Regions from separate parts of the Paraburkholderia sp. SECH4 genome, predicted to be linked through region 1. Evidence: predicted binding sites of a transcription regulator. Region 1 holds the regulator's gene; the other holds the start of a gene.
What was found. Region 1 encodes LexA, which represses DNA repair genes until DNA is damaged. Its sites were predicted from a motif close to ACTGTATNNNNATACAGT; they were not measured.
Positions count from the first base shown of each region.

Region 1 (4,210 bases):
CTTAGCGTTTTCCATCCCTTGCAACCTGAATTGCGGCGCACCATGATTCATTCAGACCGCGTTCCTCGCGGATGGGAGAAAAATCATGGCGAGCTACCAGAAAATCCTGCTGTGCTACGACGGCTCGCGCGAAGGCCGCAAAGCGTTACGTTGCGGCGCCGACCTGGCGTTGGAACTGAAGGCGGAAACGCACCTACTATCAGTGGTTGACATGCGCTCGAGCATTGCGCAAAGCGCGGGCCTGCTGACTGATGTGGCCTGCGGCAGCTTCGAAAAAACAGCCCGCGACATCCTGCAGGAAGGGGTGGACTGGCTCACCGAACGCGGCGTGACCGCGCAAGGACATTTTGCGTTTGGCCATCCGATCGACGAGATCGCCAATCTTGCTAACGAATTGCATGTCGACCTCGTGGTGGTCGGCCATCGTTGCCGCACCGGGCTATCACGATGGTGGATGGGCGCGGGCAATACCCCGCTGCTCGATCGGGTCTCATGCAGCATTCTGGTGGCGTGCTCTTCCGCGCAGGAGCAGCAGCAAGCGGCGGCGGCCTGATGCACGGCGGGGCGAAGCGCGTGGACTGGATTGAATGAGTTGAATGAGCCACGTGGCCGAACGGTCGCCGCGTTCGCTTCGGCCAAACCGTGATTCGCTCATACGCTCAAGTCGATAGCGAGCGCCGGGCGATCACTCGTTCAGATTGACCGCCGCCAGCTTCCATGTGAACAAACCTTCGCGCCGCAAAATCGCCGAGTAACGCGCGTCACCAGCGCCATGCTGATAGCTGACGACGAACTCGTTAAGGCCGCGATAGCCCGCCGTGGTTTGCGGCGGTTGGGGTGGCGTGGTGCTGTTCGCGTTGTTACCTGTAGCAGGGTGCGCTGGTTCCTGTGCAGGAGCCGTTGCGGCCGGCGGATTGTCGGTGCCAGCCGGAACAGGAGGGCGCTCGCCCGGGTTGCCGCGCGGTGGCATGCCGTTCAGCAATGCCGCGACGCCGTCGGGTGTTGCATAAGCGTCGACCAGCGGGCCGATCAAGGCCACGCCGATCATCGCGCCAATCGCCGCGAACGGATTGCCGTTGCCTTGCACGTCGAGCCGACGCGTCAACAAGCCGGTGACTTGCTGCTTCAGGCTCTCGCGCAACGCGGGAAAGTCGACGTATTCATTGACGGTTTGCGCATCACGCGCATCCGCTGCGCGTTTGAGCTTATTCAGCGCCATGTAAGGCGACGCGTAACTGAACCCCAACGCGGCAATCACCACAATCACAATCAAGGTGACGATCAGTGGTCGGGCGGCATTGCGTTTCGTGCGTGTTGAAACTGCCATCGAGTGGGACTCTCCATCAGGTGTGATCTAACGTGGACCGCGGCCACGCAAAAACGATCCCAGGCGATGCGATATCCGAAAAGGCGCGGGCGGGTGAACGACCGTACGCCGGGTGTCGCGCGTAGTAAAGCCGCAATGGGATGCAGTGCACGCGCAGTGCGGTTTATGACTCGAACACCGCGCCGTGCACGTTGGCTTCATCTGCGATGCAACGATCGATCATGCGGCACACCGCGTCTACCGTGCCGACCATGATCAGCCGCGACGGCCCGTGATACACGCGCACCGGCGCGCGGCGCGCGGGTTCAGCCGTATTCAGCCCCGAGTTCAACGACACGCGAGCAAAAGCCGGCAACGACGACGGCAAGCCCGGTACGCCGACGGGTGCATCAAACAGCGCTGGAGTACTGGCGGAGGACGCCTCGATCAGCGAACACGGCACCAGCTTGCGCAGATGACGCAAACGACCAAACTGGCGAAAAGGCAGCAGGCGGGCAAGGCGTTCCATGAGTCTCTCCAGGCGATTCAACGTTGGGGCAGCTTTGGGTTGGCTAACACGTGGGCAGTTAGAACTCGCCCGGGCGGATCAGCCCGACGGCGATGCCCTCGAGCGCAAACTCCGCGCTGCCGGTTTCAACGAAGATGTTGTCGTAATCGGGGTTCTCGGCGATCAGCTCGATGCCGTTCGGCCGGCGCTTCAGGCGCTTGACCGTCACATCGTCGCCAAGCCGCGCGATGATGATCTGGCCATCTTTAGCTTCGCTTTTCTTCTGCACCGCGAGCAGGTCGCCGTCGAAGATGCCCGCGTCGCGCATGGACAGCCCACGCACCTTCAGCAGGTAGTCCGGCTTGCTCGAGAACAGCGCCGGGTCGCACGCATAGTGCTGCGAGATATGTTCCTGCGCGAGGATCGGGCTACCCGCGGCAACCCGGCCGATCAGCGGCAACGACAGTTGCATGATGCTGGCGTGCGGCAGTGTGAACTGGTACGGCGAATCTTCCGACCCGCCCAGCAGGCGAATGCCGCGCGATGCGCCGGCCGCCAGTTCGATCACGCCCTTGCGGGCGAGGGCGCGCAGATGCTCCTCTGCCGAGTTGGCCGAGCTGAAACCCAGCTCGGCGGCGATCTCCGCGCGGGTGGGCGGAAAGCCGGTGCGTTCGATGGCCCGGCGGATCAGATCGAAAACCTGCTGCTGTCGTGCGGTGAGTTTGGTCATGGCGCCACTGTATGTATGAACAGGTGCCTGTATTTTTATACAGTATTCCGCGCAATTCAAGCTTTACTTTAAGTTCGTGTCCTGGGGTGGCGTTCCAGCGTCGTAAATGGACGCTTCAACACCCGTTTTCGTGTCGCAACGCCTTATCCGGCCGTCATTACCACTTTTGCGTATTAAAGAATGAAGAAACATTATTTTTAATGATGAAAGCTCTTCGATAGACTGCCCTTCGAGTTGGCGCTCATGTGCACGTGACCGCGACGTAGAACAACACCACACGCTGTTTCAGCGGACCACAACGCGGAGAAAGTTGGCATGAACCATCAAGGCACGGGGCTGGCAGGCAGGACCAGAAAACTTATCGCGGCGCTCGCATTCGGCGCAGTCGGTACGATCGCCGCGGTCGGCGTCACGGTGCAGGCACATGCAGCCGACATGACGCTGCTGAACGTGTCGTACGACCCGACCCGCGAGCTGTACCAGGATGTCAACCAGGCATTCGGCAAGGAATGGAAGGCGAAAACGGGCGAGACGATCACCTTCAAGCAGTCGCACGGCGGCTCGGGTGCGCAAGCCCGCTCGGTGCTGGACGGTTTGCAGGCGGACGTCGTGACGCTGGCGCTTGCCTATGACATCGACGCGCTGGCTAACAAAGGTTTGCTCGACAAGGGCTGGCAAAAGCGTTTGCCGGACAACGCCTCGCCGTACACGTCGACGATCGTGTTTCTGGTGCGCAAGGGCAACCCGAAGCACATCAAGGATTGGGACGATCTGATCAAGCCGGGTGTGTCGATCGTCACGCCGAATCCGAAGACCTCGGGTGGCGCGCGCTGGAACTACCTGGCCGCGTGGGCCTATGCTGAACATCAGCCGGGTGGCAACGACCAGAAGGCGAAGGAGTTCGTCGGCAAGCTCTATAAGAATGCCGGCGTGCTGGATTCGGGCGCGCGTGGCGCGACCACCAGCTTCGTGCAGCGCGGTATCGGCGACGTGCTGATTGCGTGGGAAAACGAAGCGTTCCTGTCGCTGAAGGAGTTCGGTCCGGACAAGTTTGAAATCGTGGTGCCGTCGGTGAGCATTCTGGCTGAACCGCCGGTTGCGGTGGTGGACAAGGTGGTCGACAAGCACGGCACGCGCAAAGTGGCGGAAGCGTATCTGAACTTTCTGTACAGCGAGGAAGGTCAGGAAATCGCGGCGAAGAACTTCTACCGTCCGCGTTCGAACAAGGTGCCGGCCGAGCTGACCTCGAAATTTCCGAAGCTGAAGTTGTACACGGTGGACGATTCGTTCGGCGGCTGGGCGAACGCGCAGAAGACCCACTTTGCCGACGGCGGCGTGTTCGATTCGATCTACTCGCCGCAGTAACGGGTAGTCAGCCAGACGAGATGCGCAGTTAGACGCCGCAGTTGAACGCGTAGTCACACTTCGCCAGAAAGCGTGCCGGCGAGGCGCGCTTTTTGGCCAGCCAGGCGGCCGAAAAAAGAGCCGCCGGCCTCAACCCTGAAAGAGTACTGAGCATGACGACGTTGACCTTCCGAAAACCGAGCGCCTTGCCCGGTTTTGGCCTGACACTCGGCATCACGGTGGCTTATCTGAGCCTCGTGGTGCTGATTCCGCTTGCGGCGACCTTTCTCAAGACCGCGACGCTTGACTGGCCTCAGTTCGT
Region 1 covers NZ_JALOCP010000069.1:13,027-17,236, reverse strand. The annotation lists gene M0D67_RS40510 (universal stress protein) at 86-553, shown strand; gene M0D67_RS40505 (DUF2939 domain-containing protein) at 686-1,327, opposite strand; gene M0D67_RS40500 (hypothetical protein) at 1,491-1,835, opposite strand; gene lexA (transcriptional repressor LexA) at 1,894-2,544, opposite strand; gene M0D67_RS40490 (sulfate ABC transporter substrate-binding protein) at 2,860-3,909, shown strand; gene cysT (sulfate ABC transporter permease subunit CysT) at 4,062-4,210, shown strand, end outside.

Region 2 (4,210 bases), on a different contig from region 1:
TTTTCTTCTATGCCCACCCAAATTCTCCTTTCCCTCAAACTTTGGAGGCACGATAAATCCGATAGAAAAGAACTTGTCCTGCAAGGGTTGGTTCCGTTCTGGTTCTGATAGATCGTGAAGCTTTATCCAATGTCTACGCAAATAAGATGCCATTTTACGTGTGGAGCGTGCCCTACCTCCGCCGACTATGAGTACTCTACGATCACCGGGCATAGATACTCGCGAAAGTAGTCCAAAGTTTCCGGATTTTGACTGCGTATTGGCCGTCTCCTGATACCACGCATGGAGCGACTCAGGCGACTCACGCTGCATTGGCGCGATTTCCACCCACCTCTCGCTGTTTTTTGCCTCTTCTCGGCTCGAGATTTTAAACGACCTATTCGCCTCGAGTGACCGGCTGAGTTCTGTCACGATTGCATTAGAAAATAGTCCTATCACAATAAATGACGTGCATTTTCGGATATCGTCATTTCCCCTATCGTCAAAATATGTCTTATCGTAAAAAGTTTTCCATACATCGTCGTCAAAATATATTTTTGGAACGGAGGTTCCATATTCTGCAAACATGGCTGATATATGACGGGCCGCTATAAGATCGTTCCAAGACACGCAGGCACGGTCCACCTCCGTCAGCTCTTTTAAGCATAATTCATTGGCTCCGCGGTCTTCGTCATTTTGCTCCGCAACCTCGACCTTAAATTTCGGCAAGACGATGATCACTTCGCCACCGACCGAAATCGAAAAAAACCGCATAAATTTCGCCTTGGTTTCCTGACGTCGAAGATCGCTGTACCAATTGATAGCAAGTGTAGCGAGCATGGCGGCTAGGATAGAACTTGTAACGGCTGACACCGCGTTGAGAAGTGCCTTTGTCGCCTTGAACGACAATCCGATAGCGTCGCTTTTCTCCGGCAGAAATTCGACCGTCGCTGTACAAAAAATCAGCAGGAGCGCCACCACAAGCGACGATCCAATCAAGATACGTTTGTATGGATGTTCCAGTTGGTTGCTAGCCATACCCATTTCCCCCCAAGCCAGGTAAGTCGACCCAGCGCGAGCCAGGGGAACCGAAACGAACTGCGCCCAGCAAGCCTTCACAAAAACAAAATCCGTGAACTCTGCTGTTTCAGGATATCTGGTTTCAGTCATTTTCTGCAATCTCACGGCATCGGCTCCCTAGCCCGCCCCTGCTTCAGGGTGAACCTCCGCAGGCACCCCACATTTTCCTGTGCCGGTGTCGGAGGGTGAACGGCAGTCTTACGTGTATGCAAAGAGGTTAGCCGAGACAGGAGGCCCCATCTACTGCGTTAACTCAAGACTCAGCAAGGACCTGGCGTCGCCTGGAACTCAGAAGCAGTCGTTCGTCCGTTCGGGGGTGTAACTGCAGTAATGGGTCGATCTCCGACTTTGGGAAAACTAGGCGGGCCCGACTCTAACTCGGAGTCGGCTTCGTTGACTTTCCGCTGGCAACCTAGGATTCTTGCGCTAGAATCACTGTATATTTATACAGTATCTACGTGAGCGATTCCGATGATCCCCGCTGCCACCCTTTACACGCAGACACCTCCTCCGGACGAACGCGCACGTTCGATAGACGCTCTACTCGACTCAACTATGTATCCCGCCTTGGGGGGAATAACCCTGTGGCGCGCTTCGCAGCTGGCCGCCGGCTTCGATCGGGTGGTGTCGTGCGGCCACGCCACGCTGGCCGCCGAACTGCCGGGCGGCGGCTGGCCCGCGGGCGCGCTCACCGAACTGCTCACACCGCAGCCCGGCTGCGGGGAGCTGCGTCTGCTGCAGCCCGCACTGGCGACCGTCGGATCCCGCCCCTTGCTCCTGCTGCAGCCGCCGCACCGGCTGCAACCCGCCGGACTGGCGTGGCTGGGCGTTCCCGCAGCACAGGCCTGCGTGTTGCGCGCACCACGTACGGCAGACGCGCTGTGGGCCGCCGAGCAGATCCTGCGTGCCGGCACCTGCGGCGCCCTGCTCTTCTGGCAGGCCGAAGTGCGGCAGGAGGCGCTCCGGCGCCTGCATCTGGCCGCGCAGGCCTCGGACACGCTGCTGTTCCTGTTTCGCCCACTCGCGGCCGCCCACGCGACGTCGCCAGCGCCGCTGCGGCTCGCGCTGCGAGCCGCCAGGGGCGGTATTGAAGTGACGTTCGTCAAGCGCCGCGGACCGCAGCGCGACGAACCCGTTTTCGTTCCTCTCGTACCTTCACCTGCCCTGTTGAGCCGATATGCAACTCTGGATCGGCGTACATCTGCCGCACCTCGCCCTCGAGTCGTTTCTCCCGCGCTGGTCGACGCCACGCCATGAGGCCGGATTCGTCGTGCTGGAAAAGGACCGCGTTGTCGCGCTCGACCGCGCGGCGCATTCCGCCGGGATCGTGGCCGGCATGCGCCGCGGTGGTGTGCTGACGCTCGCGCCCGACGCGGTCATCCGGGAGCGTGATCTCACCCGTGAAGCAGAGCTGGTTCGTGGCGTGGCGTTCGCCCTGCTGCATTTCACCCCCCACGTGGTGCTGGCTGAAGAAGCCATCGTACTTGCCGACGTCTCGGCGAGCCTGCGGCTCTTTGGCGGTATTCGCCCGCTGCGCCGACTCGCGCGCGAAACGGTGATCGCGTTCGGCGTAACGGCAACGCTTGCTGTTGCGCCAACAGGGCAGGCCGCGTGGCTCTTCGCCCGGTCCTCGGGTGGCATTGCCCTCACGTTGCGATCCGTCGACCGCGCACTGCGTCGCGTGCCGTTATCTGCCCTGCCGCCGGCGCGCCCCTACGCTGAATGGTTCGACGGCCTGGGATGCGAAACGGTGGACGACGTCCGGCGCCTGCCTCGCGCAGGCCTCAAGAAGCGCTGCGGCACGGCGCTGCTGGATGCGCTCGATCGCGCGACGGGCGCGGCGCCGGAAGTGTACGAATGGCTGGAGTTGCCCCCCGCCTTCAGCGCGCGGCTCGAGCTGCCCGACCGGATCGAGCATGCGGAAGCCGTGCTGTTCGCGGCGCGGCGGCTGATCCTGCAGATGACCGGCTGGCTGTCGGCGCGACAGCTGGCGATCGCGCGGTTTGTACTTGAGCTCGAGCATGAGCGCGGCCGCGCGGCGGTGCCGCCGACGGCAATCGAAGTTGCCCTCGCGGAACCGACCTCGCGCGAGGACCACCTCGTGCGTCTTCTGAAAGAACGGCTGGGCCGCGTCGAGCTGGCCGCGCCGGTCATCGCCGTTCGTCTCGACGCGAAGGACGTGCGCGAAGCGGACGCACCCAGCGAATCGCTGTTTCCTGAGCCTGGCGGTTCGCCACAGGATCATGCACGCCTGATGGAACTGCTCGTCGCCCGGCTCGGCGCCCAGAATGTCACCCGGGCGGCGCCCGTCCCCGATCACCGCCCCGAGGTCGCCGCGCGCTGGATACCCATCGGTGAGACCGTCAGGTCCATGCCGCCACCGTCCAGCCTTCCGCGGCCGGCGTGGCTGCTCGACAGTCCGGTGCAGCTCATCATGCGCGGCCACCGTCCGTTCTACGGCACCCCGCTGCGTATGGTGTCGCCGGCCGAACGTATCGAGGGCGGCTGGCAGGACGGACACCTGGTGACGCGGGACTACTTTGTCGCCGAATCCGGCGATGCGGTGCACTACTGGGTGTTCCGTGAACGCACGGGCGCGCGCGACGATCGCGAGCCGCGCTGGTTCCTGCACGGCCTGTTCGGGTGATCGTCCATGGCGCCGACCTACGGCGCACTGCCCGACTATGCGGAGCTGCAGTGCGCGTCCAACTTCTCCTTTCTGCACGGCGCATCCCACGCCGAAGAAGTCGCTGTACGTGCCGCACAGCTCGGGTATGCCGCACTGGCCATCACGGATGAATGCTCGCTGGCCGGCGTTGTTCGTGCCCACGTCGAGGCGAAGAAGGCCGGGCTGCCTTTCATCGTCGGGTCGCACTTCCACCTGACCAACGCCGACGGCTCGCCGGCCCTGTCATTCACCGCGCTGGCGATGACACGCGAAGGCTATGGCAACCTGTCCGAGCTGATCACGCTCGGCCGCATGCGCGCACACAAGGGCAGCTACCGGATTGCCCCCCTGGATCTCGCGCACCCTGAGAAGCCCTTCGGGCACCTGCGGGGACTGCCGGACTGCGTCGCGATCCTGTCACCGGACTACCCGGCCGATGAAGAGAGGCTGGATACGCAGGTCGAGTGGTTCGCCCAGACCTTC
Region 2 covers NZ_JALOCP010000029.1:58,956-63,165, forward strand. The annotation lists gene M0D67_RS30445 (hypothetical protein) at 1-1,164, opposite strand, end outside; gene imuA (translesion DNA synthesis-associated protein ImuA) at 1,615-2,316, shown strand; gene M0D67_RS30455 (DNA polymerase Y family protein) at 2,237-3,706, shown strand; gene M0D67_RS30460 (error-prone DNA polymerase) at 3,713-4,210, shown strand, end outside.
Region 2: the regulator LexA is predicted to act here: its motif matches at 1,494-1,511, upstream of imuA (translesion DNA synthesis-associated protein ImuA).